Regions from separate parts of the Mycobacterium sp. NGS54 genome, predicted to be linked through region 2. Evidence: predicted binding sites of a transcription regulator. Region 2 holds the regulator's gene; the other holds the start of a gene.
The links. The regulator HspR, encoded in region 2, represses chaperone genes until heat shock. The targets are predictions, from matches to a motif close to ANNTGAGTNNNNNNNACTCANNT.
Positions count from the first base shown of each region.

Region 1: the regulator HspR is predicted to act here: its motif matches at 4,290-4,312, upstream of lon (endopeptidase La).

Region 1 covers NZ_JCALCS010000008.1:72,043-86,584, reverse strand. The annotation lists gene AC5Y5E_RS24975 (peroxiredoxin) at 69-656, shown strand; gene AC5Y5E_RS24970 (alkyl hydroperoxide reductase) at 666-1,202, shown strand; gene AC5Y5E_RS24965 (alpha-amylase family protein) at 1,213-2,508, shown strand; gene AC5Y5E_RS24960 (DUF1810 domain-containing protein) at 2,505-2,942, opposite strand; gene AC5Y5E_RS24955 (alpha-hydroxy acid oxidase) at 2,961-4,205, shown strand; gene lon (endopeptidase La) at 4,326-6,638, shown strand; gene AC5Y5E_RS24945 (hypothetical protein) at 6,856-7,347, shown strand; gene AC5Y5E_RS24940 (TfoX/Sxy family protein) at 7,471-7,803, shown strand; gene AC5Y5E_RS24935 (DUF72 domain-containing protein) at 7,873-8,598, shown strand; gene AC5Y5E_RS24930 (Rossmann-fold NAD(P)-binding domain-containing protein) at 8,605-10,728, opposite strand; gene AC5Y5E_RS24925 (acetyl-CoA acetyltransferase) at 10,840-12,324, opposite strand; gene AC5Y5E_RS24920 (CoA transferase) at 12,457-14,542, opposite strand, start outside.
Region 2 covers NZ_JCALCS010000003.1:422,169-436,710, reverse strand. The annotation lists gene clpB (ATP-dependent chaperone ClpB) at 1-2,439, opposite strand, end outside; gene AC5Y5E_RS10950 (FAD-binding oxidoreductase) at 2,584-3,744, shown strand; gene AC5Y5E_RS10945 (aldose 1-epimerase) at 3,758-4,648, shown strand; gene AC5Y5E_RS10940 (hypothetical protein) at 4,660-5,181, opposite strand; gene AC5Y5E_RS10935 (PE family protein) at 5,191-6,357, opposite strand; gene AC5Y5E_RS10930 (heat shock protein transcriptional repressor HspR) at 6,432-6,824, opposite strand; gene dnaJ (molecular chaperone DnaJ) at 6,824-8,005, opposite strand; gene grpE (nucleotide exchange factor GrpE) at 8,060-8,689, opposite strand; gene dnaK (molecular chaperone DnaK) at 8,686-10,548, opposite strand; gene AC5Y5E_RS10910 (LysR family transcriptional regulator) at 10,762-11,691, opposite strand; gene AC5Y5E_RS10905 (aldehyde dehydrogenase family protein) at 11,819-13,309, shown strand; gene AC5Y5E_RS10900 (amidohydrolase family protein) at 13,309-14,259, shown strand; gene AC5Y5E_RS10895 (amino acid permease) at 14,341-14,542, shown strand, end outside.

The DNA.
Region 1 (14,542 bases), on a different contig from region 2:
TTCAAATGCGTGGGGCGGCATCATGGTTGCAGACGGCTAATCTTGAATAATTCCAGTTAAGGAGCGATATGTCCCTGCTGACAATCGGCGACCAATTCCCCGCCTACCAGCTCACCGCGCTGATCGGCGGTGACCTGTCGAAGGTCGACGCCAAGCAACCGGGCGACTACTTCACCACCATCACCAACGAGGACCACGACGGCAAGTGGCGCGTGATCTTCTTCTGGCCCAAGGACTTCACCTTCGTGTGCCCGACGGAGATCGCGGCGTTCGGCAAGCTCAACGACGAGTTCTCCGACCGCGACGCCCAGGTTCTCGGTGTCTCGATCGACAGCGAGTTCGTGCACTTCCAGTGGCGCGCGCAGCACGAAGACCTCAAGAAGCTGCCCTTCCCGATGCTTTCGGACATCAAACGGGAGCTTTCGCTGGCCACGGGCGTGCTCAACGCCGACGGCGTCGCCGACCGGGTCACCTTCATCGTCGATCCGAATAACGAAATCCAATTCGTCTCGGCGACCGCGGGATCCGTGGGGCGTAACGTCGACGAGGTGCTGCGAGTCCTGGACGCGTTGCAATCCGACGAGCTGTGCGCCTGCAACTGGCGCAAGGGCGACCCGACCATCGACGCCGGCGAGCTGCTCAAGGCATCGGCATAAGGGGGCGAGATGAGCGTCGAGAACCTCAAGGCCGCGCTGCCCGAATACGCCAAGGACCTCAAGCTCAACCTGGGCTCGATCACACGCAGCACGGTGCTGAACGAGGAGCAGCTCTGGGGCACCCTGCTGGCCAGCGCCGCGGCCACGCGAAACACCCAGGTGCTGGCCGAGATTGGCGCCGAGGCCGGCGACTACCTGTCGGCCGAGGCGTACCAGGCGGCACTGGGAGCCGCGTCCATCATGGGCATGAATAACGTGTTCTACCGGGGCCGCGGCTTCCTGGACGGCCAGTATGACGATCTGCGGGCCGGGCTGCGGATGAACATCATCGCCAACCCGGGTGTGGACAAGGCGAATTTCGAGCTCTGGTCCTTCGCGGTTTCGTCGATCAACGGATGTTCGCACTGCGTCGTCGCCCACGAGCACACGCTGCGCGAGGCGGGCGTGGACCGCGAGGCCATCCTCGAGGCGCTGAAGGCCGCGGCGATCGTCGCCGGTGTGGCGCAAGCGATCGTCGCCGCCCAGACACTGGCCGCCGTCGGCTGATCGCGCCGTTGTGACGAAACCCGCCTGGATCGAGCACGCGATTTGGTGGCAGGTCTATCCGCTGGGATTCGTCGGGGCATTTCCGGAATCATACGAGCCGGAATCGTCCGAGCCGCCGCAGCCGAGTCAACATCGGCTGCGGCGGCTCGTCGACTGGTTCGACCATGCCATCGCGCTGGGGGCGTCGGGGATCGCGCTGGGCCCGATATTCGCCTCCCGCACACACGGTTACGACACCACCGATCACTACCGGATCGATCCGCGGCTCGGGGACGACGCCGACTTCGACTACCTCGTCGCCCAGGCCCACCGCCGCGGCCTGCGCATCCTGCTCGACGGCGTGTTCAATCACGTCGGCGTGGACTTTCCGCGCTATCGCGACGAGGCACCGGGGTGGTTCAGCGGCGGTACCTTCGAGGGCCACTCGGAACTCATCACGCTCAACCATGACAACCCCGAGGTCGTCGGCTACGTCGCCGACGTGATGGCGCACTGGCTGCGCCGCGGCGCGGACGGCTGGCGCCTCGACGCGGCCTACATTGTGCCGCAACAATTCTGGGCGTCGACGCTGCCGCGGGTGCGCGAGCAGCATCCGGACGCCTGGTTCGTCGGCGAGCTCATCCATGGCGACTACGCCGCGGTGGTCGAGGCGGCGAAGTTCGACTCGGCGACCCAGTACGAGCTGTGGAAGGCCATCTGGAGCAGCCTCAACGACGGCAACTTCTTCGAGCTGGACTGGGCGCTGCAGCGGCACAACGAGTTTCTGGCCACCTTCGCCCCGCTGACGTTCATCGGCAATCACGACGTCACCCGCATCGCCAGCCGGCTCGAGCGACCCGGGCACGTGGCCCAGGCGCTGGCGATCCTGCTTACCGTGGGCGGGGTGCCCAGCGTGTACGCCGGCGACGAGCTCGGGTTCCGCGGCGTCAAGGAGGAGCGATACGGCGGCGACGACGCGGTGCGCCCCGAGTTCGGCACTCCCCCACTGGAATTAGACGTGTTCGGCGCCGAGATGTGGAGACTGCACCAGTTCCTCGTCGGATTGCGCCGCCGTCACCCGTGGTTGCACGCGGCCTCGACGACCGCGTTGCGGCTGGAAAACCGGCACTACGTCTACGAGACGCGCAGCGGTGACAACGCGCTGCTGGTCGCGCTCAATATCGGCGACGAGCCGATGCGCGCGCCGCTGTCGGAGCTCGGCACGGCCCACCTGCAGGTGCTCGCCGGCTCCTCGGCGCCGCCACGGGAGGTCGTCGACGCGGTGGTCGTCGAGCCACATGGCTGGCGGATTCTAGGCCCGGCCTAGGGGCCCGTCAGCCGCGCCAAGGTCAGAGGGTCCTCCTGGCCGTAGAAGTAGTTGTCGAGCAGGGTGACGAAGTCGTGGTTATCGTCGGTCGCGTGGGCGAACAGCGTCATCGACGAGCGCAGCTTGAGGTCGTCGGGCGAACCAAAGATGTCGATGATCGAGCGGTCCTTCACCTGGTTGACCAGCTGAGTGCACTCGCGTAGTCGCGACCCGAGGAGCTCATGCTGCAGATAGGCGCGGGCTTCCTCGAGCGATGTGATGCCGTAGCGGGCCGCCATCGCACTGCTGCCCAGCCCGCGCAGTTGTGGGAAGACGAACCACATCCAGTGACCGCGTTTTCGTCCATTGCGCAGCTCTTCGACGGCGGCGCGGTAGATCCCGGACTGTGCCGACACGAAACGTCTCAGATCGAATGGGTCGCTTGCCGATGCCACATGACTACGGTTGCATACATGGCCGTCAAGCGACGAATGCCCAAGGTGCGCGACCTGGCGCCGCTGATGCAGTTCAAACGGCCGCAACTCGACGCGACCAAGCGCCGCCTGGCAGCCGCGTACACCATCGAGGACCTGCGCCGCATCGCCAAACGCCGCACCCCCAGGGCGGCGTTCGACTACACCGACGGCGCCGCCGAGGACGAGCTGTCCATCGCGCGGGCCCGACAGGCGTTCCGCGACATCGAGTTTCACCCGACCATCCTGCGCGACGTCTCCAATGTCACCGCCGGATGGAACGTCCTGGGCCAGCCGGTCGTGCTGCCGTTCGGGATCGCGCCCACCGGGTTCACCCGGCTGATGCACACCGAGGGCGAGATCGCCGGCGCGCGGGCAGCCGCGCGGGCGGGAATCCCGTTCTCGCTCTCCACCCTGGGCACCACGGCGATCGAAGACCTCGTCACGGCGGTTCCCCAGGGCCGCAAGTGGTTCCAGCTCTACATGTGGCGGGACCGGGACCGCTCGATGGCGCTGGTGAAGCGCGCGGCCGACGCGGGATTCGACACCCTGCTGGCCACCGTCGACGTCCCCGTCGCGGGCGTGCGGCTGCGCGACAACCGCAACGGCATGACGATCCCGCCGACGCTGACGCTGCGCACCGTCCTGGACGCGGTGCCGCACCCGAAGTGGTGGTTCGACCTGCTGACCACCGAGCCGCTGGCCTTTGCTTCGCTGGACCGCTGGTCGGGCACGGTCGGCGAGTACCTCAGCACGATGTTCGACCCCAGCCTGACCTTCGATGACTTGGAGTGGATCAAGGCCCAATGGCCCGGCAAGCTGGTGGTCAAGGGGATCCAGACGCTCGAGGACGCCCGCGCCGTCGTGGACCGTGGCGTCGACGGGATCGTGTTGTCCAATCACGGTGGGCGCCAGCTGGATCGGGCCCCGGTGCCCTTCCACCTGTTGCCGACGGTCGCGCGTGAGCTGGGCAAGGACACCGAGATCCTGGTGGACACCGGCATCATGTCCGGCGCCGACATCGTCGCGGCGATCGCGCTCGGGGCCCGGTGCACGCTGGTCGGGCGGGGCTACCTGTACGGGCTGATGGCCGGCGGCGAGGCGGGTGTGGCCCGCGCCATCGAGATCCTGCGGAGCGGGATCATCCGGACGATGGGACTACTGGGCGCCACCTGCCTCGAGGAGCTTTCGCCCAAGCACGTGACGCAATTGCAGCGGCTGGGACCGATTTCGCCGCCAGCGTAACGGCGGTGCGCACCCGCGTCCGAGCGTGCGGCTGGCCGCACGCTCGTGGCGAAATCACGTCGGGAACAAACCCGTGCCCGGCTGGGTTAAGCGCAGCAGACTCAACTTTTGGAGGATCGAATGGCTGAAGCCAAGTCCGTGCCGGTGTTGTTCACACCGACGATCGTGTTGCCCGGAATGGTGGTGCCGATTGCGCTGGACGACGCCGCGCGAGCGGCGATCGACGCCGCGCAGGCCAGCGAGTCCGGGCAGCTGCTGATCGCCCCGCGGCTGGACGACCGGTACCCGAGCCACGGCGTGATCGCGAAGATTCTGCAGGTCGGCCGGATCGCCGGCGGCGGCACAGCCGCCGTTGTGCGTGGCGAGCGTCGCGCACACATCGGGGCGGGCGCGTCCGGGTCCGGCGCCGCGCTGTGGGTCGAGGTGACCGAGGCGCCCGAGCCGGAGCCGACCGACGAGATCAAGGCCCTGGCCGCGGAATACAAGAAGCTGCTGCTGGCCATGCTGCAGCGCCGCGAGGCCTGGCAGATCGTCGACTACGTCAACAGCCTGACCGACCCGTCGGCGCTGGCGGACACGTCCGGCTACGCGTCATACCTGACCGACGTGCAGAAGCGCCAGCTACTGGAAACCGTGGACGTGGCCGAGCGGCTGCGCGTGCTGATCGACTGGACCAGCTCGCACCTGGCGGAGGTCGAGGTCAACGAGAAGATCGCCGAGGACGTTCGCGACGGCATGGAGAAGACGCAGAAGGAGTTCCTGCTGCGCCAGCAGCTGGCCGCGATCCGCAAGGAGCTGGGCGAGGGCGAGCCAGACGGGTCCGACGACTACCGGGCCCGCGTCGAGGCCGCCGACCTGCCCGAGAAGGTGCGCGAGGCCGCGCTGCGCGAGGTCGGCAAGCTGGAACGCTCCAGCGACCAGAGCCCGGAGAGCGGCTGGATTCGCACCTGGCTGGACACCGTGCTCGACCTGCCCTGGAACGTGCGGACCGAGGATTCGACGGACCTGGCCGCGGCGCGGGGCGTCCTGGATGCCGACCACCACGGGCTGGACGACGTCAAGGACCGCATCGTCGAATACCTGGCGGTGCGCACCCGGCGTGCGCAGCGCGGGCTGCAGGTCGTCGGCGGGCGGGGTTCCGGCGCCGTGATGGTGCTGGCCGGTCCCCCCGGCGTCGGGAAGACGTCGCTGGGTGAGAGCGTGGCCCGGGCGCTGGGCCGCAAGTTCGTCCGCGTGGCCCTGGGCGGTGTCCGCGACGAGGCCGAGATCCGCGGCCACCGGCGCACCTACGTGGGCGCGCTGCCGGGCCGGATCGTGCGCGCGATCGGCGAGGCGGGTTCGATGAATCCCGTCGTGCTGCTGGACGAAATCGACAAGGTCGGATCCGACTACCGCGGCGACCCGAGCGCGGCGCTGCTCGAGGTGCTCGACCCGGCGCAGAACCACACGTTCCGCGACCACTACCTGGATCTGGACCTGGACCTGTCCGATGTGGTGTTCCTGGCCACCGCCAACGTGATCGAGAACATCCCGTCGGCCCTGCTGGACCGCATGGAGCTGGTGACTATCGACGGCTACACCGAGGACGACAAGGTCGCCATCGCCCGCGACTACCTGCTGCCCCGGCAGCGGGAGCGGGCCGCGCTGAACGATGACGAGGTCACGGTCACCGACGCCGCGCTGCGCAAGATCGCGGCGGATTACACCCGCGAGCCGGGGGTTCGTCAGTTCGAACGGCTGCTGGCCAAGGCGCTGCGCAAGGTGACGACCAAGATCGCCGACGAACCGGTGACCATCGACGAGCCCGACCTGGTCGGTTACCTGGGCCGTCCGCGGTTCACGCCCGAGTCCGCCGAACGCACGGCGGTGCCCGGGGTGGCCACCGGCCTGGCCGTGACCGGCCTGGGCGGCGACGTCCTCTACATCGAAGCGGGAGCCACCGACGGCGAGCCCGGTTTGCAGTTGACCGGTCAGTTGGGCGACGTGATGAAGGAGTCGGCGCAGATCGCGCTGTCCTACGTGCGTTCGCACGCCGCGGAGCTGGGGGTCGACCCCAAGGCGCTGGACCGGCGCATCCACGTGCACGTGCCCGCGGGCGCGGTGCCCAAGGACGGGCCGTCGGCCGGCGTCACGATGGTGACCGCGCTGGTGTCGATGGCGACCGGACGCCAGGTGCGCTCCGACGTCGGGATGACCGGCGAGGTCACGCTGAACGGGCGGGTGCTGCCGATCGGCGGCGTGAAGCAGAAGCTGCTGGCCGCCCAGCGTGCCGGCCTGTCAACGGTGTTCATCCCGTCGCGCAACGAGCCGGACCTGGACGACGTCCCGGCGGAGGTGCTCGGCGCGCTGCAGGTGAAGCCGATGACGGACGTCGCCGACATCGTCGCGCAGGCGCTCGAACCCGTGCCGCAGGCCGCGACCGTCGCCGCCTAGGCGCGCCGGCTGCCAGTCGCTTGTCGAAAGCCTGGGAGTCTGCTGCCAATCAATCGGCCCGAGCGTGTTTTCGGCTCGGCCGACTCGGGTAGCCGAGGGACCAGGGGGTCATCCCCCTTCCCTCGGCCCCGATCCAGGAGCTTGGGGAGACAACTGAACAACACCGTCAATGCTGTTGCGCTGCGTGCGTCGCAGCCAAGCTGGACAAGGAGTTCACATGAACCTCACCAAGATCGCCGCCACCGCCGCGATGGCCGGTGGCCTGGGATCCGCGGCGCTGGGGATCGGAACCGGTTTCGCGCTGGCCGATCCGGGCCCGAACGTGCCGGGACCCGGCCCCAATGTGCCGGGGCCGAACGTGCCGGGCGGCGACCGTGACCTGCCGGGTCCGGGCCAGACCGTGCCCGGTCTGCCGATCTGTAACCCCGGCGCGCCGGGCGTGAACTGCAACGCGCCGGGCAGCCCGCTTCCCCCGGGCCAGAACGGCTTCCCGCCGCCGGGGCACTACAACGACCCGGGCCGCTACGGGCTGCCGGCCACCTGGATTCCGCCCGTCGGTGACCCCGACGGCACCCAGCTTCCGGTCGTGTTCAATCCGGACGTGGGCCAGTGGGGCGTCAACACGTCCACCGGTTTCCAGGCGTACACCCCCGCGGGCAACGCCGGGGGCCAGGTCAACGGCGGCGGCACCATCGGAACGCCCCGCTAACACCGGTACTTAAAAACCGGAATGTGGCAGCCGCCCCCGCAAGGGGGCGGCTGTCCTCATTTCTGGGTGTCGGGTGATCGACATATCGCCGAGCCTGTCGGACCTCGGGGCTAGGGTCGGCCCATGGCCTATGACGAAGACCTGGTCAACCGGATCCGCGAACTGCTCGGCCCCCAGCGCGGCGTCGAGGAGAAGCGGATGTTTGGCGGTCTGGCGTTCCTGATCAACGGCAACATGTCGGTGGCCGCCAGCGGCCAGGGCGGATTGCTGGTCCGGGTGCCGCCACAGGACACCGACAAGCTGCTGAAGCGTGCCCATGTCGGCCCCATGGTGATGGCGGGCCGGGAAGCCCGCGGCTGGCTGCGCGTCGACGCCGACGGCGTGCGAACCAAACGGCAACTGCAGGATTGGGTCACCCGGGGCGCCGGCTACGCCCGCGGCCTGCCCCCGAAGTGACGGCCGGGGTTTGCTCGAGAACGGTTCGGGTAGGCGGTGCGGTGTGGACAACGACGAGGTGCACCGGCATTGACCGTGCGGATCGGCACCTCCGGATGGTCCTACAACCATTGGGCTGACGTGCTCTACCCGACGGGCTTGCCGTCGGCGCGCCGGTTGGCCCGCTACGTCGAGGTCTTCGACACCGTCGAGCTGAACGCGAGTTTCTATCGGTGGCCCAAGGATTCGACGTTCGCCGGTTGGCGCGATCAGCTGCCCGACGGCTTCCGCATGTCGGTCAAGGCGCATCGTGGGCTGACGCACTATCGTCGGCTGTCCTCGCCCGAACCGTGGATCGAGCGGTTCGAGCGCTGCTGGCAGCTGCTGGGCGACCGCCGCGGGGTGCTGCTCGTCCAACTGCACCCGGGGCAACAGCGTGACGACGCGCGCCTGGACGCCTTCCTGGGCAGCGTGCCCGAATCCATCCGCGTGGCCGTCGAGCTGCGCCACCCGTCCTGGAACGAGCCGGCCGTGTACGAATTGCTGGAACGCCGCCGCGCCGCGTACGTGGTGATGAGCGGTGCCGGGCTGGCGTATGTGCCCCGCGCCACCACCGATCTGGTGTACGTCCGGATGCACGGCCCGGATCAGGACGCGATCTACGCCGGCTGCTACTCGCACGACCAGCTGCGACGCTGGGCCGACCAGATCGCCGAATGGGGCCGCGACGGCAGGGACGTGTGGATGTATTTCAACAACGATCTGGGCGGCCACGCCGTGCGCAACGCGCTATTCCTGCGCGGGCTGGTGGGTTGACGGCGCTCAGGCGTCGCCGAGCTGGCCCACGGGGGCCCAGCTGCCGTCGATGACGTCGGGAGGGCGCTGCACCTGCAGCCGCTCCCGCTCGGCCCGGCGGCGCTTGATCCGCAGCCGCGCGTCGGCCGGCATGGTGATCAGCTCGTCACACGTGAGGTAGTAGACGTCGTCGGCGAGGTCGATCAGGTCCGCCGCGACCCGCCGGGATCCCAACTCGCGCAACGTCATCCGCAGCCCATGGGTGAACCGCAGGGTGGCGTCGTGGGCCAGCTCACGCGAGCCGCGGGCGTTGGCGGCCACTCGCCGCACGAGTGAAGGAGGCGGCGCCGGCTCGGTGACCAGCGCGGGGTCGGCCAGCTCGGCGGCCGCCGTCAGCAACATCGCCGGGTCGTCGCTGAACACCGGGCTGGCCAGCTCCGCCTCCCCCGGCCCGCGGTGCCCGATCCTGGCGACGGCGGCGTCGAGGGCGGCGGCGGTGTCGGGAGACAGCGCACGGATGCTGCCGATGTTGCCCTCGGCGGCCAGCGCACACAACGGTGGATCGCTGCGCAACGCCGCCGCCAGTTCGGCGGCCTCGGACGCGATGCGGGTGCTTTCCACGATCGTGCCCAGTCCCGCCACCCGGGACGCGGCCCGCGTGGGCTCCAGGGCCGCCGCGGTGACCCCCGAATCGATCAGCCACAACGCCGTGAGGATCCAGCCCTGGTGGATGCGATCCCGCAGCAGCGGCACCCGGACCTCGAGGGCGGCTTCCGGCAGCGCGGCCAGCTGCGCTGCATCGGCGTGCTCGGCCTTCGCGGCCGCGGCGTAGGCCAGCGTGTCGCGTTTGAGGTGGCGCATCACCGCCAGCGAGCGCGCCGTCACGACCGCTTTGGCGAGCGACCCGAGCGCCCCCTCGGCCAGCTTCGGCTCGCCGAACGGCAGGACGTCGCCGACCTGCGGCTGGTCGGCCAGGGCGTTCCGGGTGACGGCGTGCTGGTCCCAACCGGGCAGCTGGGTGGCGGCGACGACGTTGGCCGACACCCCGACGTACGCGCGGTGGCCGAAGACCGCGATCGCCCGGCTGCTCCACTCGTCGTCGACCACGCCGCCCAGCGCGAGCACTTGGCCCATCACCCGGCTGGCCGTGCGCAGCCCGCCGAGCTGAACGTCGAGCGTTATCGGGGTGAGCGGGCCGGGCAGCGCCTCGGCCAGCCGGGCAGCACTGAAGACCGGGAACCGGGGATCGATCCGGTCGTCGAACTCGCCCTCCATCCCGTCGGGGGCCGCGCTGCGCAATTCGTCGGACGGCCGGGGCCGCGGGAGGACCTCGACCGGAAGCGCCACCTGGCCGCCGTGGCTGAGCGCACCCTCCGGAAGGAGCCGGCGCCCGGCGAGGCCGCGCGCGGTGTCGGCGACCGCCTCGAGCGCTTGCCAGCCGAATTCGAAACCCCAATCCTCTTGCACCGCAGTGAGATCCATCTTCGGGATCAACTTCGACCAGCTGCGAACCCCGTTCAGTCGTGAACGCGGGCCAACGGATCGCAGTAGCCGCCACGCTGTGACCGCGTTGGTGGTGTCAGGGGTGGCGAGGTCGACCGCGCCGGTGCGGTCGGTGCTCAGCGAGAAGACCAGGAACCGGACCAGGTCCTCGACGTGCAGGACGCGCATCGGCCGGGTCGAGGCCGCGGAAATCCTCGTGCGCAGCAACGTCGCCACGGTGCGGCACACCATCCAGTCCAGCTGGCGGCCGACGGGCGGCGCGATCCGGACGACCAGGCTGGGCGCCCAACCGGTGGACACCAGCTCCTCGGCGGGTCGATACAGCTCCGGCCGGCCGGCGGCCTGGGACACGAACAGCAGCCGCGCACCGGCGCGTGCGGCAGCGTCAGTCACGTGGGCGACCCCGTCGATGTCCGCGCCCCCGGGCGCGCTGGTGTCGATCGGGGCCAGGTGGATCACCGCGTCGGCCTCGTCGGCCAGGCCTTGCAGGACGGGGTCGCTCAGCGGCGCGCAAACAAACTCGACGCCCGGATCCAAGCAGGGATGGGGGTGTTCAGCAATCCCGCTGACCGTGTGTCCGGCAGCGATCAGCTGCCGTGCGGCCAGCCGCGCTACTGCGCCGGTGGCGTCGGTAACCAGGACGTGCACCTGGGCTCACCTCCCCCAACGTCCAACCCGACAATAGGCAAGTTGGTGTCACTTACGCGACCGTTGCCCCCGGATTGGGGACCTTTGACCCGTGGCGATCCGCCCGGCCGGTTACCGCAGCGCCGCGTTGCCGTCCGGGGTGACGGCAACCTTGGCGCCACCGATATCTTCACGCACCGTCGCTTCGGCGGCATCCGGGTCGGCGATGACGGCCAGGGTCCGGGCCCCGTCGGGCGTGCGCACCGCCAAGAACGCCTTCTCGGGTCGCCCCTCGCGGTCGAATGGTGTGGTCCAGGCTTCGACGGTCCCGACGCCGTCCCATTCGACCAGGCCCTCCCGGGTGGGCTCGCGGTCCACCGCCGGCTGCGCATCCTCCCAACGGAATTCGGCCGGCGGCTCGGTGCCGTAGACGCCGAAGCTGTGTTTGGTCAGGTAGCCGCCGTTGCCGGTGATGAGGCCGCGGCGCCCGGGGTTGGCCACCAGCAGTTCGGCCATGGTGGCGATCGAATGCATGACGTAGTTGCTCCACGGGCCGCCCGCGAAGGTCAGCCCGCCGGTGACGGTGAGCGGGCGGGCCGGGTCGTCGGTGCTAAGGCCCAGTTCGGCCGCCGCGACCTGAACGGCGGAGGGGAAGCAGGAGTACAGGTCGACATAGTCGACGTCGTCGATGCCCAGGCCGGCCAGCTGCAGGGCCCGCGCGCCCGCGATCCGGATGGCCGCCGAGCGGTGCAGCTCGTCGCGCTCGGCGATGGAGGGGGTGTCGTGCGCGTCGGTGCCGGCGTGCGGGAACACCCACCGGTCGGCGGGGACTTGCAGGCGCTGCGCCTGCTCGACCGACGTCAGGACTAGCGCGGCGCCCTGGTCGACCATGTTGTTGGAGTTCATCAGCTTGGTGTAGGGCCAGCTGATCATCCGGTTCTGCGGCCCGGCCCGCCGGATTTCCTCGGCGGTCACCGGCTTGCGGATCCACGCGTGCGGGTTGCCGACCGCGACGGCGTTGAACCGCGCCCACAGTTCGCTGATGCGCGTGAGGTGGCTGTCGACGGATTCGCCGTTGGCGATGCGAAGCGCCTGCTCGAACAGCGGGTAGACGAAGGACGGCAGGTTCAGCCCGCTCTTGAGCTCCGCCTCGCCGAACATCGGGACGTCCTCGCCGATCATCTCGGCCATCGGCACGGACTCGTCCTGCGCCGTCCACTCGAGCCGGCCGCCCTTGGCCTTGAGCCCCCGGCGGGTGCGCCAGGTTTCGGCGCCCGCGAGCAGCACGACACCGGCCCGGCCCTGCTGGATGTCCAGGCAGGCGTGGTTGACCAGCGACTGCGGGACGTTGCCCCCGACCGGGCTGTACCGGGTCGTGTATTCCTCGGCGCCGAGCCGCTCGCCCAGCAGCAGCGCGGGGTCGCGGTAGTGCGCCGACAGCACGTTCACCACGCGGATGGAGTCCACCGCCTCGATCACGCGGGCATCCGCGGCCTCCCGCGCCGCGGCGGCCATCAAGTCCACCGGTTCGACCGACCGCGCCGCCGGGTCGATTTCGTCGCGGTGGTTGACCTGGCCGTAGCCGATCAGCACCGGTGTCCTGGGATCGACGCTCATGCGACGAATTTAGCGTGACTATGGATCCGGCCGGCCCGCAGCCCGGCCTCGCCGAGCGTCACGCCAGCGCGGCATTGGTTGCCGAGCGTCACGCCAGCGCGGCGTTCGGCGCGCGGGGACGGGCCAGCCGGGCTAGGTCGGTCCGGCGGTCGCGAACAGCACGCCGTCGCGGATCAGCCGCTCGGTCTCGTCCGCGCCCAACCCGAGCAGGTTCCGGCAGATCTCGCGGGTGTCCTGGCCGGGCAGGGGCGCCGCGCGTTGTGGGGCCGGCGGAATGTGCTGAAACGGTGCCGGGCCCGTCTCCGCGGGCATCGGGCGCTCGATCAGCGGATGAGTCATGTCGCTGAACAGCTTTCGCCCGATCAGCTGGGGGTCTTCGAGGATGTCCGGCGGGCGGTACATCGGACCGGCCGGGACCCCGGCCGCCTGCAGCAGTTCGGCGTTGCGCAGCGGGGTGCGGGTGCGGGTCCAGGCGGACACCAGCTCGACCAACTCGCGGCGGTTGGCCAGCCGCGACTCGCCGGTCGCGAACCGCGGGTCGTCAACCCATTGCGGGTGGTCGAGAAGGCTTGCGAGGCAGCGCCATTCGTCGTCGGAGGCGATGGAGATGACGCACCATTCGTCGTCGCCCGCGCACGGGTAGACCGCGTGCAGGCTGGTGTCGTCGCGGATCGGGCCGATGCCCGCAGCCAGCGCGGCCTCGGTGACGTAAAGGGTGTCGAGCTGATTGATCACCACCTCGGCCTGCGAGACGTGGACGTGAGCGCCGGCGCCGGTGCGATCGCGACGGATCAGCGCGGCCAGCGCCGCGATGGCGCTGACCCGCCCGACGACATGATCGGGGAAGATCGTCGTCGCATCATAGAAGGCGTGCCGTCCCGTGCCGGCCTGGCCGTCCGCCCGGTCGTCCGCGTCCTCCGACGTCCACAGCCGGGTGACCCCGGTGGCGGCGCGGACCAAGGGGCCGTAGCCCAGCCGGGTGCGCCATGGGCCGCTGTCGCCGTAGGCGCTGCTGCCCGCGAGCACGATCCGCGGGTTGATGGCGCGCAGCGCGTCGTAGTCAAAGCCAAGGGCGGCAAGGGTTCCCGGCTTGAAGTTGGCGAACACCGCGTCGGCCTCGGCGACCAGCCGGCCGAAGATCGCCTTGCCCTCGGCGCTGCGCAGGTCCAGGCCCAGGCCGAGCTGATTGCGGTGGGTCCACGCGAACGACTCGCTCATGGCGTCGCCGGCGCGGGCCTGCCGCAGGCCGTCGGGATAGTCGGCGCTTTCCACCTTGATGACCTCGGCGCCCAGGTCGCCGAACAGCCGGCTCAGCTCGCCGCCCGCGACGATGATGCCCAGGTCCAGGATCCGCAGCCCGGTCAGCGGGTAGTCGCCGACCCTTCCCGACGGCGCGCGCACCAGCACCGGGTTACCGCGCCAATACGGTTGGTCCTGCCCGATGGCCGGGGCCGGCGTGCGGAAACCCGCGCGCTGCCCGTCGACGACGAAATACCCGGTGGGCACGCTCGTCCGCACCCGCGGCAACAGCTCGGCCTCGGTGATCGCGCCCACCTCTTGGAAATGGTCGGAGCCCAGGACCCAGGACGGCGGCAGCACCGCGGCGATCGGCACCCCGTGGGCCTGCCCCGCCGCGACCAGGTCCTTCATCGTCTGGTCGGCGAACAGGGCCTGAGCGAGCACGCTGATCTCGGGCCAGGCCGCCATCCGGGCGCCGATCGCGTCGTATTCGGGGCCCTGAAACTCCTCGGGCTCCCCCAGCCAGCGGCGAAACCCCCGCCACTGCCGCGGCGCCATCACGCACAACCGGACGTACCCGTCCTTGCATGGGCAGATCGGGTAGGCGTCCTGGTTCTTCGGGCGCCCGCGCCACTGCCCGCTGTGGCGGGTGCCGGCGGCGGCCTGCCCGTGCGCGCCGAACGCGGGGTCGAGCGCCATCACGACCGCGTCGAACCGCGAGAAGTCGATGTAATCGCCCGTGCCGCAGCGCAACCGGTTGTAGTACGCGACGAGCGCCGCCCACGCCGCCTGCACCGCGGCGGTGGCCGAGGCGATGCCGTCCGGCGGCAGCACCGGGGTGCCGTTGGTGGGACCGGAACGCGCCAGCGAGCCGCACATCGCGAACAACACCGGATCGGTGGCACGCCAGGCGGAGCGCGGACCCGTCTCGCCGAAGTCGGTGACCGACAGCACCACCAGGTGCGGATACCGGGCCGCC
Region 2 (14,542 bases):
CTGCTGCACGAGCCGGCGCAACGGCCGGGCGCCGTACACAGGGTCGAAGCCGCGCTGCGCCAGCCACTGCTTCGCGGGCAGCGACACCTCCAGCGTGAGGCGGCGCTGCGCCAGCCGCTTCTGCAGCTGCGCCAGCTGGATGTCGACGATCGACACCAGCTCGCCGGGCTCGAGGCCGTGGAAGATGATCACGTCGTCGAGCCGGTTGATGAACTCCGGCTTGAACGCCGCGCGCACCGCGGCCATCACCTGCTCCTCGCTGCCGCCCGACCCCAGGTTGGACGTCAGGATCAGGATGGTGTTGCGGAAGTCGACCGTGCGGCCCTGGCCGTCGGTGAGCCGGCCCTCGTCGAGCACCTGCAGCAGCACGTCGAACACGTCCGGGTGCGCCTTCTCGATCTCATCGAACAGGATCACCGTGTAGGGACGCCGCCGCACCGCCTCGGTCAGCTGGCCGCCCTGGTCGTAGCCGATGTAGCCCGGAGGGGCGCCGACCAGCCGAGCCACCGAGTGCTTCTCGCCATACTCACTCATGTCGATGCGGACCATCGCGCGCTCGTCGTCGAACAGGAACTCCGCCAGCGCCTTGGCCAGCTCGGTCTTGCCGACGCCGGTGGGGCCCAGGAACATGAACGAACCCGTGGGCCGGTTGGGGTCGGCGACGCCGGCCCGGCTGCGACGCACCGCGTCGGAAACCGCCGTCACCGCCTTCTTCTGGCCGATGACGCGCTTGCCGAGCTCGTCCTCCATGCGCAGCAGCTTGGCGGTCTCGCCCTCGAGCATCCGGCCGGCGGGGATGCCGGTCCACGCCGACACCACCTCGGCGATGTCGTCGGGTCCGACCTCCTCCTTGAGCATCACGTTCTCGCGCGCCTCAGCGTGCGGCAGCGCCGCGTCGAGCTTCTTCTCCAGCTCCGGGATGCGCCCGTAGCGCAGCTCCGCGGCCTTGGCCAGGTCGCCGTCGCGCTCGGCGCGCTCGGACTCCCCGCGCAGCACGTCCAGCTGCTCCTTGAGCTCGCGGACGACGTCGATCGCGCTCTTCTCGTTCTGCCAGCGGGTGGTCAGCTCGGCCAACTTCTCCTTCTGGTCGGCCAGCTCGGAGCGCAGCTTCTCCAGCCGCTCCTTGGACGCCTCGTCCTCTTCTTTGGCCAGCGCCATCTCCTCGATCTCGAGGCGGCGCACCAGGCGCTCGACCTCGTCGATCTCGACGGGCCGGGAGTCGATCTCCATCTTCAGCCGGCTCGCCGCCTCGTCGACCAGGTCGATGGCCTTGTCTGGCAGGAAGCGGGCGGTGATGTAGCGGTCGGACAGCGTGGCTGCGGCGACCAGGGCCGAGTCGGTGATGCGCACGCCGTGGTGCACCTCGTAGCGGTCCTTGAGCCCGCGCAGGATGCCGACGGTGTCCTCCACCGACGGCTCGCCGACCAGCACCTGCTGGAACCGGCGCTCCAGCGCGGCGTCCTTCTCGATGTACTTGCGGTACTCGTCGAGCGTGGTGGCGCCGACCAGTCGCAGCTCGCCGCGGGCCAGCATCGGCTTGATCATGTTGCCGGCGTCCATCGCGCCCTCGCCGGTCGCGCCGGCGCCGACGATGGTGTGCAGCTCGTCGATGAAGGTGATGATCTGGCCGGCCGAGTTCTTGATGTCGTCGAGCACGGCCTTGAGCCGTTCCTCGAACTCGCCGCGGTACTTGGCACCGGCCACCATCGAGCCGAGGTCCAGGCTGATGACGGTCTTGTCGCGCAGGCTCTCCGGCACGTCGCCGGCGACGATGCGCTGGGCTAGGCCCTCGACGATCGCGGTCTTGCCGACGCCCGGCTCGCCGATCAGCACCGGGTTGTTCTTGGTGCGCCGGGACAGCACCTGCACGACGCGCCGGATCTCGTTGTCCCGCCCGATGACCGGGTCGAGCTTGCCCTCGCGGGCGCGGGCGGTCAGGTCGGTGGAGTACTTCTCCAGCGCCTGGTACGTCGCTTCGGGTTCGGCGCTGGTGACCCGCGCGCTGCCGCGGACCTTGACGAACGCCTCGCGCAGCGCCTGCGGCGACGCGCCGTGGCCGGTCAGCAGCTTGGCGACGTCGGAGTCGCCGGTGGCCAGGCCGACCATCAGGTGTTCGGTGGAGACGTATTCGTCGTCCATCTCGGTGGCCAGCTGCTGGGCGGTGGTGATCGCCGCCAGCGATTCGCGCGACAGCTGCGGCTGCGAGCTGGCGCCGCTGGCCTGCGGGAGCTGGTCCAGGATGCGCTGCGCCTCGGCGCGGATGGTGGCGGGCTCGACGCCCACGGCCTCCAGCAGCGGCGCGGCGATCCCGTCGTTCTGCGTCAGCAGCGCCAACAGCAGATGGGCGGGCCGGATCTCCGGATTGCCGGCGGCCGAGGCCGCCTGCAGGGCCGAGGTCAGGGCCGCCTGCGTCTTGGTGGTCGGGTTGAAAGAGTCCACGACACCTCCGTTCGAGTACTTGGGTAAAAATGCTTGTCGGGTATTTCAACGCCGTCAAGGTTGAGTCTGTTCCGCTCAACTCTAGTGGATTTTGCGCGTCTTGGAATAGAGGCTTAAGTCGCCAGCCCGTTTAAATTGGGGCCCGTGAGCCTGGAGGACCCCGACGCGTTGCGGGTGCTGCGCGACGCCTTCGCCCCGGGCTCCGACGAACTCGTCCGCCAGTTCTATACCCACTGGTTCGCCCTCGACGTCTCGGTGCGCGACCTTTTCCCGCCCGAAATGGACGCCCAGCGGACCGCTTTTGCGCACGCCCTGCACTGGGTCTACGGGGAACTGGTCGAGCAGCGCGCGGCCGAGCCGGTGGCCTTCCTGGCCCAGCTCGGACGGGATCACCGCAAGTTCGGCGTGCTGCCGAACCATTACGGCACCCTGCGTCGCGCGCTGTACGCGACGCTTCGTGACCGCCTCGGTGACGGGTGGACCGATCCCGTCGCGGCGGCCGCCGATCAGTCGCTCAACCTGATCACCGGGGTGATGAGCGGGGCCGCCGAGGCCGAGCGGGGGCCGGCCTGGTGGGACGGCACGGTCATCGAACACATGCGGGTCTCCCGCGACCTGGCCGTCGTGCGGCTGCAGCTCGACCGCCCGATGGACTACTACCCCGGCCAGTACGTCGACGCCCACATTCCGCAGTGCCCGCGCCGGTGGCGCTACCTGAGCCCGGCGATCCCCGCCGACCCGGGCGGCGGGATCGAGTTCCACGTCCGCCAGGTGCCCGGCGGCCTGGTCAGCACCGCGATCGTCAACGAGACACGGCCCGGGGACCGGTGGCGGCTGTCCAGTCCGCACGGCGGCCTGCGGGTCGACCGGGAGGGTGAGGACGTGCTGATGGTCGCCGGCAGCACCGGGCTGGCGCCGCTGCGGGCGCTGATCATGGACCTGTCCCGCTATGCGGAAAATCCGCGGGTCCACCTCTTCTTCGGCGCCCGCTACCGCTGCGAGCTCTACGACCTGCCCACCCTGTGGCAGGTCGCCCAGCACAATCCGTGGCTGTCCGTCTCCCCGGTCTCGGAGTACAGCCTGGACCCGTCGTGGGCCGCTGACTATCCCGACGTCACGCCGCCGCGCGGCCTGCATGTGCGCCAGACCGGCCGCCTGCCCGACGTGGTGACAAAATACGGTGGCTGGGGCGACCGGCAGATCCTGATCTGCGGCGGGCCGGAGATGGTCCGCGCCACCAAGGCCGCCCTGGTCGCCAAAGGTGCTCCGCCCGAACACATTCAGCACGACCCACTGTCCCGGTGAACCGAGGTAAACCATGCAGATCGTGACCCTGACCGACCCGTCGTCGCCGGTGGCGGCGCAGTTCGTGCCCGAGGCGGGAATGATCGGCACCTCGCTGACCGACGCGGGCACCGAGTTGCTCGGCCAACGACGCGGCCTGCAGGCGTACGTCGAGGCGGGCAAGACGATGGGCATCCCGATCCTGTACCCGTGGGCAAATCGGTTGGGCGACAACACCTACACGGCCGAGAACGTGACGGTGACGCTGACGCCCGGGGAGAACGGCGTGCGTCCCGATCCCAACGGGTTGCCGATCCACGGCACCCTGGCCGCCTACCCGGGCTGGCGGGTGACGACGGAGTCGGGCAACGAGCTGACCGCGGAGGTGGATTTCGGCGCCGACCCGCGGTTGCTGGCCGGCTTTCCGTTCCCGCATGTGCTCTCGGTGGCGGTGCGGCTGGCCGACCGGGCGCTGACGGTGCGTACCACGGTCACCGCGACCGGGGATACCGCGGTTCCGCTGTGCTTCGGTTTCCATCCCTACCTGCACCTGCCCGGCGTTGCCCGCGGCGACTGGATGATCGAGACACCGCCGCTGCGGCACTTGGGGCTCGACGCGCGCGGCCTGCCCACGGGAGAATCCGAACCTCAGCCGGCTAGCGAAGAACCCCTGGGCGACAAGGCTTTCGACGACGCCTACGACCAGGCCGGCGACGGCGCGGTGTTCGCGGTGTCCGGCGGCGGGCGCCGCGTCGAGGTGCACTTCGAGCGGGGCTATCCGGCGGCCCAGATCTTCGCCCCCCTCGCCGAGGATGTGGTGTGCTTCGAGCCGATGACGGCGCCGACGGACGCGTTGCGCCGCGGCGGCTACCGGTGCGCGCGCCCAGGCGCGCCGGCGGTGACGCAGTTCTCGATTCGGGTGTGAGCGAACATCTTTCACCACCGCAGCATGGGGAAGGGCCGCAGCGGGTGCCCGGCGGCGTAGCGGGTCAGGCCCTTGGCGAGGAACCCGTGGAAGCCGCAATACGGCAACTCGGCGACGACGGACCGGATGTCCGGACGCCCGACCCCGTCACGCAGCAGGCCTCTGCTCACGTCGATACGGTCGGCTATCCGGAAGGTCTCGGCCATGCGATCGTGCGACGGCCGCAGCCGGTGGTGTTCGACGATCAGCCTGCGTATTTCGTCGACGTTGTCAATGCCGAATTCTTCGGCATGCGCGGAGGCCAGGTCGGCGGAGGGCTCTAGATAGTCGAACGTACCCGCGGTCCAGATGCCGAGATCGTGCGTGGCCCAAGCCAGTACGGCGAAGTCCGGGACCGGACCGCCGAGCAGCCGTTGGTGATAATTGAGCCCGCGGTACACGTGATTGCGGTAGGCGGGCAGGTCGCCGCCTAGCTCGGGTCGATATCGGTTCAGCAGTGTCTCGACGATGGGGTGCTCGGTAACAACTTCCATGCCATGAAGTTAGCCCGGTTGGCCCGGGGCGCCGTCGGCGCCGAACAGCTTCCCGCGAGTTCCCCCGGCACCGCCCGCGCCGCCGAACGTGCCACCGTTGCCGCCGGGGCCACCGTTACCGATCCACGACGCGTCACCGCCGTTACCGCCCTGCCCGGCGAACGACGCCCCGGTACCGATGGCGCCGCCGACGCCACCGGCGCCGCCGTTGCCGATCGGCCCGGCGTTGCCGCCCGTGCCGCCGTGCCCGCCGATGCCGGCGTGCCCCGCGGCACCGCCCCCGCCACCGCTCCCGCCGTCACCGAAGAGCAGGCCGCCGTTACCGCCGCCGCCACCGGCCCCGCCGTCGTGGACGCTGGAGGCTGTGTTGCCCGCACCACCGGCGCCGCCGGCCCCGCCGGTGCCGATCAGTCCGGCGCTGCCACCGTGGCCACCCGCGCCAGCGGCGCCCGGCGTCAAAACCGTGCTGAGACCTCCGGTTCCGCCCGCGCCGCCGGCGCCGTAGATCAACCCGCCCATGCCGCCGTTGCCGCCGGCTCCGCCGGTCAGGGCCCCGTTCGGGCCGCCCCCGGCGCCGCCCGCCCCGCCGATGCCGAACAGCCCCGCGTTGCCGCCCGCACCGCCGGTTCCGCCGAATCCGCCGGCGCCGCCTGGCCCGCCGTTGCCGATCAGCCCACCGGCGCCACCATTCCCGCCGGCCACCCCGTTGTTCGTGCTTGCACCGCCGGCGCCGCCGTTGCCCCAGAGGATGCCACCCGCGCCGCCGGGTTGCCCGACACCGCCAACGGTTCCGCCGTTCGCGCCGTCACCGATCAGCGGGCGCCCCAGGAACAGTTGGGTCGGCGCGTTGATCGCGCCCAGCACGTCCTGCTCGATCGTTTGCAGCGGCGACGCGTTCGCGGCCTCGGCGCCGGCGTACATGCTCGCCCCGGAGTTCAGCAGTTGGACGAATTGCTGATGAAACCGTTGCGCCTGGACACCCAGCGCCTGATAGGCCTGCCCGTGCGCGCCGAACAGCGCGGCGATCGCCGCCGACACCTCGTCGTTGCCGGCGGCCAGCAGTTGCGACGTCGGGGCCAGGGCCGCGGCGTTGGCCGCATGCAGGGCGGAGCCAATGTTGGCCACGTCGGTGGCCGCCGCCGTGACGAATTCCGGCGCTATGAGGACGAATGACATGGCCCCGACCATAGGGCGCGCGAACTTAACCGCGAATCAGGGATTTCCCTACATTTTCGCGGCTCCGCGGTCGCCTAGCGCGGTTTTCGCGGTTGCCAGACCACCAGCGCGGTGCTCTTGGGCACCACCGCCAGGTCGCGGCGCTGGCCGGCGCGCACCTGCGCCAGCTCCTCGGTCAGCTCCTTCACGCGCGACTGCAGCGCCTCCACCTGGTTGGTCAGCTCGATGATGCGCTTGATGCCGGCCAGGTTGACGCCCTCGTCCTGCGACAGCCGCTGCACCTCGCGCAGCAGGTCCACGTCGTGCTCCGAATAACGGCGTCCCCCGCCGGAAGTGCGCCTCGGGCTCACCAGCCCGAGGCGGTCATAGGTGCGCAGGGTCTGCGCGTGCATGCCGGCCAGTTCGGCCGCCACCGAGATCAGGAAGGTCCGGGCCTCCTCCTTGGGGTTGCGAGAACCTCGGGCCATCAGCGATTACCTGCCCATCCCGCGCGCGGGTCGAAACCACTGGATCGCTCGGCGGCCGCGTAGGCCTCCAGCGCCTCCTGGGCGGCGCCCTCCAGGTTCGGCGGCACGGACACTTTCACGGTGACCAGCAGGTCGCCGTTGCCGCCGCCGCGCTTGGGCACACCGCGTCCGCGGACCCGCAGGATGCGGCCGTCGGCGGTGCCCTTGGGCACCCGCACGCCGACCTTGCCGTCCAGCGTGGGAACCGAAAGCGTTGAACCCAAAGCCAATTCGGTGAAGCTGACGGGGACGGTCACGGTGAGGTCGTCGCCGTCGCGGCCGAACACCTTGTCCGGTCGCACATGCACGGTCACGTACAGGTCGCCCGACGGCGCCCCGCGCAGCCCGGCCTCGCCCTGCCCGGGCAGCCGGATCCGCTGTCCGTCCTCGACGCCCGGCGGGATCCGCACGTTGATGGTGCGGGTGCGGGTCGTCACGCCGGTGCCTTTGCACTCGTCGCAGGGGTGCTCGATGATCGAGCCGCTGCCCCGGCAGTCGGCGCAGGGTTCGGAGAAGCCGAACGCTCCCTGGTTGCGGTTGATCACGCCCGCGCCGTTACAGCTGGGGCACACCTTCGGGCTGGTGCCCGGGCGCGCGCCGCTGCCATGGCAATTCGTGCACGGCGCCGGGCTGGTCAGCCGCAGCGGCATCGCCACGCCCTTGGCCGCCTCGACGAAATCGAGCTCGGTCTCAGTCTCCAGGTCGTTGCCGCGCCGCGGCCGGCTGGGACGCGGGCTCGCGCCGCCTCGTCCGAACAAGCCGCCGAACAGGTCGCCGATGTTTGCGCCGCCACTTCGGCCGGCGGCGTCGAACAGGTCGCTGAGGTTGAACTCCGCGCCGTCGCCACCGACGTTGAAGCTGAAGCCGCTGCCACCATCGAACCTGCGGCCGCCGAAACCGCCGCCGGCGAACAGGCGGCGGGTTTCGTCGTACTCCTTGCGCTTGGCCGGATCCGACAACACGTTGTGCGCCTCCGACACCGCCTTGAATCGTTCGCCGGCGGCCGGGTTGTCGGGGTTGGCGTCCGGATGCAGGTCGCGCGCCAGCTTGCGATACGCGCGCTTGATCTCTTCCGGACTGGCGTCAGAGGAGACGCCCAGCTCCTTATAGAAGTCCTTTTCGACCCATTCACGCTGGGCCATGCCGCGTCACCCCCTCACCTTTCTCTATCTATTTGTCGTATGTGATTGTGGTGCTTACTCACCGGAGCCGTCGGCGTTATCGACCGTGTCGGACGGATGCGTTTCGGCGACGACCGTTTCTTCGCCGTCGCCGGCGACCGTGTCGACCACGCCGACCAGCGCGTGCCGCAGCACCTGGTCTCCCAGCTTGTAGCCCTGCCGCATTACCGTGCCGATCACCGGCTTGGAGCCGTCGGCGCCGTCGCCCTCGTGCTGCACGGCCTCGTGCAGCACCGGGTCGAAGTCCTCGCCCTCCGCGCCGAACGCCGTGAGACCGAGGCCGGTCAGGGCGCCTTCCAGTTTGTCGGCGACCGACTTCAGCGGGCCGGACTCCAGGTCGCCGTGCTTGCGGGCCCGATCGAGATCGTCCAGCACGCCGAGCAATTGGCTAACCACGGCGGCCTTGGCCCGGTCCGCGGCGGCCTGCTGGTCGCGCAGCGCCCGCTTGCGGTAGTTGGTGAAGTCCGCCTGCACGCGCTGCAGATCGGCGGTCAGCTCGGCGACCTTGTCGCCCGCCTCGGCCTTACCGGCAGGCGCCCCGCCCGGCGCTGCCGCGCCGGGGGGGACGTGCCGTACTTCGCCGGTCTCGGGGTCGATGCGCCGCTTGTCGGTGACGGTCACCTGTTCCGGGTTGCCCTCGCTCACTTGGCCTCCCGGTCGTCGTCGACCACCTCCGCGTCCACGACGTCATCGGCCGAGCCTGCCGCGCCACCCTGCTCCGGGCCGCCGGACTGGGCGCCCTCGGCCTGGGTGGCCTCGTAGATGGCCTGGCCCAGCGCCTGGGACTCCTGGCCCAGCTTCTCCATCGCCGACTTGATCGCGGAGATGTCGGTGCCGCCAAGCGCCGTCTTGGCCTCGGCGATCGCCGAATCGACCTTGGACAGCGTCTCCTCGGGAACCTTCGACCCGCCCTCGGCTTCGCGCTGGTCCTTGACGAACTTCTCCGTCTGGTAGACCAGCGATTCCGCCTGGTTGCGGATGTCGGCCTCCTCGCGGCGCTGACGGTCCTCCTCGGCGTGCGCCTCGGCGTCCTTGATCATCCGGTCGATCTCCTCCTTGGACAGGCCGGAGCCCTCCTGGATCTTGATCGTGTTCTCCTTGCCGGTGCCCTTGTCCTTGGCCGTGACGTGCACGATGCCGTTGGCGTCGATGTCGAAGGTGACCTCGATCTGCGGGACGCCGCGCGGAGCCGGCGGGATGCCGGTCAGCTCGAAGGAGCCGAGCAGCTTGTTGTGCGAGGCGATTTCGCGCTCACCCTGGTAGACCTGGATCTGCACGGACGGCTGGTTGTCGTCGGCCGTGGTGAAGGTCTCCGAGCGCTTCGTCGGGATCGTGGTGTTGCGCTCGATCAGCTTGGTCATCACGCCACCCTTGGTCTCGATACCGAGGCTCAGCGGCGTAACGTCAAGCAGCAGAACGTCTTTCACCTCACCCTTGAGCACACCGGCCTGCAGCGCGGCGCCCACGGCAACCACCTCGTCGGGGTTGACGCCCTTGTTGGGCTCCTTGCCGCCGGTGAGCTCCTTGACCAGCTCGGTCACCGCGGGCATGCGGGTGGAACCGCCGACCAGCACGACGTGGTCGATGTCGGACACCGAGATGCCGGCGTCGGAGATCACCGACTTGAACGGCTGACGGGTGCGGTCCAGCAGGTCCTGGGTGATCTTCTGGAACTCGGCGCGGGTCAGCTGCTCGTCGAGGAACAGCGGGTTCTTGTCCGCGTCGACGGTGATGTAGGGCAGGTTGATCGAGGTGCTCTGCGAGCTCGAGAGCTCGATCTTGGCCTTCTCGGCGGCCTCACGCAGCCGCTGCATCGCCATCTTGTCCTTGGTGAGGTCGATGCCGCTGGTGCCCTTGAACTTGTCGACGAGCCATTCGACGACGCGGTCGTCCCAGTCGTCGCCACCGAGGTGGTTGTCACCGCTGGTGGCGCGGACCTCGACCACGCCCTCGCCGATCTCGAGCAGCGAGACGTCGAAGGTACCGCCACCGAGGTCGAAGACCAGGATGGTCTGCTCCTTCTCGCCCTTGTCCAGGCCGTAGGCCAGCGCCGCGGCGGTGGGCTCGTTGACGATGCGCAGCACGTTCAGGCCGGCGATCTGGCCGGCCTCCTTGGTCGCCTGGCGCTGGGCGTCGTTGAAGTACGCGGGCACGGTGATGACCGCGTCGGTGATGTCCTCACCGAGGTAGGCCTCCGCGTCGCGCTTCAGCTTCATCAGCACGCGGGCGCTGATCTCCTGCGCCGTGTACTTCTTGTCATCGATCTCGACAGACCAATCGGTGCCCATGTGCCGCTTCACCGAACGGATGGTGCGGTCGACGTTGGTCACCGCCTGGTTCTTGGCGGGCTGGCCGACCAGCACTTCGCCGTTGCGCGCGAACGCGACGATCGACGGAGTGGTCCGCGAGCCCTCGGAGTTTGCGACGACGACGGGGTCGCCGCCCTCGAGAACCGAGACGACTGAGTTGGTGGTCCCGAGGTCGATGCCGACCGCACGAGCCATAGTGATTCCTCCTGATTACGTAGAGCTTCTTTGGTGCCACTATGCTGAGTGAACCCCGCTCAAGCCTGCCCTTCCGGACTCCCTGGTGTCAAGCCAAGGTTGAGCCTGATTCACTCAACTTGTCGATCATGCTAACGGCGAGCGCGCGCGTCTTGTTCCCGGGGTGCCCGTCGCGTATGAATACAGGGCGCCCTGGACGCACAACCAACGCCGTTAGCTCACACTCGGGGCGGTGCCGAGATCCGGCTCGGGCCCCGGGATCATCTCCTCGATCAGCGAGAACACGGCGCGGGTGGCGGCGCCGGGCGGGCGCAGCGCCGACCTCGCGACATACAGGCGCCAACACAGGTCGTAGCCGGAGATCCGCAGCGTCGCCAGGCCGTCGTCGCCGATCTCGTCGAGGATGAACCGGCTCAAGAAGCCGACACCGAGGCCGTTGCGCACGTGGGTCGCCGTGGTGGCGATGTCGGCGACCTCGAGGGCGACCGTGCGTTGCACCCCGGCCGCGGCGAAGGCCCGGTCGACCACGGCGCGGTTGCCGTAGCCGGGCGGGCCGTCGACGAACGACATCCCGGCCAGCTCGGCCAGTGACACCGAATCCCGTCCGGCGAGCGGGTGATCCGCGGGGACGACCAACAGCAGCGGAAACTCGGCGACGAGCCGGGTGTGCAGGTCGGCCGGGGCGCCGTCCGGGAAAACGAGGAGCGCGACGTCGAGGCTGCCGTCGCGGAGCTGCTGCGCCAGGCCCGCCGAACCGGCCCGGGCGAAACGAATTTGGACCAGCACGCCGGGATGCCGAGCACGCAGCTCGGCCAGCAGCGTCGGCAGGTCGATGTTGTTGACCGACATCAACGTCCCCAGCCTGACGGTGCCGCGGACGGCCCCGACGGTGGCGGCGACGGACTCCCTGGCCGCGCGGGCGGCCTCGATGGTGGCGCGGGCGTGGGGCGCCAGCTCGCGCCCCGCCGGGGTGAGCGTCACTCCCGCCGGTCCCCGGACGAACAACTCCGCGCCGAGTTCGCGTTCGAGGGCCTTGATCGTCGCGGACACTCCGGACTGGACGACGTGCAGCCTTTTGGCGGCGCGGGTGAAGCTGAGGGTGTCCGCGACAGCGAGAAAATACTCGAACTGGCGAAGCTCCACCGAACCATTATCACCGCCGGTGATGGCTCCCATCAGGAATTTTCGTTGGCTTTTGACGGTTGGGCCAATTTACGGTTCGCAATTGGATCGCGTCGATCCCAACCCCCTCAATTGGACGGTGCGCTTTATGAGTTTGCAGGGCCCCACCCTGACCAGAACCCGGACCCGGTGGTCCTCGGCGTCCACCGACGACCAGTTCGTCGTGCAGAACCCCGCGACGGGGCAGACGGTGACGGTCGTCCAGGGTGCCGGGCCGGACGAGGTGGACCAGGCCGTCCGCCGCGCGCACGCCGCGCACCTGCGCTGGAAGCAACGCCCCGCGCGCGAGCGCGGCCGATACCTGCGCCAGGTCGCCGACGTGATCCGCGCCCACGCCGACGAGATCGCCGCGCTCGAGACGCTGGAGATGGGCAAGCCGATCACCCAGGCCCGCAACTTCGACGTGGAAGCCGCGATCGCCATCTTCGAGTACTTCGGCGCCATGGTGGAGGCGTTGCCCAGCCAGGCCCGCGACTACGGCCCCGTCCTGGACGTCACCACGCTGGAGCCGTACGGGGTGATCGCGGGCATCGTCCCGTTCAACTGGCCGCCCATCCACACCGCCGGGAAGGTCGCGCCGGCGCTGGCCGTCGGCAACGCCGTCGTGCTCAAACCGCCGGAGCAGACGCCCTCGGTGGTGTTGCGGATGGTCGAGCTGATCCAGTCCGTCCTGCCGGACGGTGTGGTGCAGGCCGTGCCGGGCCGGGGCGAGGTGGGCGCCGCGCTGGCCGGGCACCGGTTGGTCGGCAAGGTGTCGTTCACCGGGTCGCCGCGGACGGGCGCGGCGGTGCTGCGCACGGCGGCCGGCAACCTCACCCCGACGCTGATGGAGTTGGGCGGGAAGAACCCGCTGGTGGTTTTCGACGACGCCAACCTGCACGAGGCGCTGCTGGCCGCGGTCGACGGCGGCTTCTTCAATCAGGGCGAGGCGTGCACCGCGGCGTCGCGAATCCTGGTGCACGACAGCGTCTATGCGGAGTTCGAGGCGAAGTTGTGCGCCGCGGTGGGCCGGCTGCGGGTGGGCGACGGCGCCGACCCGGCGACCGATGTCGGCCCGTTGGCCACCCGCAAGCAGCAGAACCAGGTCCTCGATTACCTGCGGATCGGCGTGGCCGAAGGCGCCCACATCGCCGCTCAGGCGCCGCTGCCCGACGATCCCCGATTGGCCGAGGGCTTCTACGTCGCGCCGACTGTCCTGACCGGCGTCACCCCCGCCATGCGGGTGGCCCGCGACGAGATCTTCGGCCCGGTGGTCACCCTCATCCCGTTCACCGACGAGGACGAGGCGGTGCGCATCGCCAACGCCACGCCGTTCGGATTGGTCGCGGCGGTGTTCACCCAGGACAGCGACCGGGCGCTGCGGGTGAGCCGGCGGATCCGCGCCGGCGCCGTCTTCGTCAACAACTATCACCGCATCGCCATCGGCACCGGTTTCGGCGGCGTCGGCCACAGCGGGTTCGGGCGCGAGCATGCCCGGGAGACCCTGGCGGAGTACGGGTACACCAAGACGATCCGGCTGGCCGCCGACCGCGACGAGCTGACGTACTGGAGTGCCGCGGCCCGGGTGCTGGCGGGCTGATGCGGACGATAGCTCTCGAGGAGCATTACGCCACAACGGAATTCCTGAAGGGGCCGGGCCGCTGGCTGGCGTCGCGCAAAGGCATCGTCGAACCGATCAGCGACCTGGGCGACGGCCGGATCGCGGCGATGGACGACGCCGGCGTCGACGTGGCGGTGCTGTCGCTGGCCGCGCCGGGCGTCGAACAGCTGGACGGGCCGCACGCCGTTCGGCTGGCCCGTGAGTGCAACGACGAGCTCGCAAAGGCGGTAGGGCGGTACCCGGACCGGCTGGCGGGCTTCGCCGCCGTGCCGATCAGCGCGCCCGCGGAGGCCGCCGACGAACTCGAGCGGGCCGTACGCGAGCACGGTTTTGTCGGCGCGGTGATCAACGGGCACAGCCAGGGCGTCTACCTGGACGACCTGTTCTTCGACCCGGTCCTGTCGCGCGCGGCCGCGCTGCGGGTGCCGATCTATCTGCACCCGACCATCCCGCCGGCCGGCGTCATCGAGTCCAGCTACGCGGGATTCGCCGACGAGGTCACGTTTGCCCTCGCGACCGTCGGCTGGGGCTGGCACATCAACACCGCGACCCACGTGCTGCGGTTGATCCTCGGCGGCGTGTTCGACCGATACCCGTCGTTGCAGATCGTCATCGGGCACATGGGCGAGGCGATCCCGTTCATGCTGCCCCGGTTCGACGCGACGCTGAAACCCGAACTGACCGGCCTGCGCCATCCCGTCAGCACCTACCTGAGGCGAAACCTCAACTACACCTTCGCCAACTTCAACGACGGCCCCACCTACGCCAACCTGGTCGCGCAGGTCGGCATCGGGCGGGTGTGCTTTTCGGCCGACTACCCGTTCGGGTCGATGCGTGCCGCCCGGGACTTCCTCGACGGGCTGCCGCTGGGCGACGACGACAGGGCGCTGATCAGTCACCGCAACGCCGAGCGGTTGCTGGGCCTGTAAAACTTCGCCGATTGTTGGTGGGCACGCGGCGCGCTCATCGGTTAGCCTGAGCGTTCCCGGGGCCACCACGGCAGGAGCTCGATGTCACCGTCAGACAGTGCCGCCGAGCGGCTCGCCCGCGAGGACGAGGGCTATCACAAGAGCCTCAAAAACCGCCAGATCCAGATGATCGCCCTGGGCGGCGCCATCGGAACCGGACTCTTCCTCGGCGCCGGCGGACGGCTGGCGTCGGCGGGGCCCGGGCTGTTCCTGGTCTACGGGGTTTGCGGCATCTTCGTCTTCC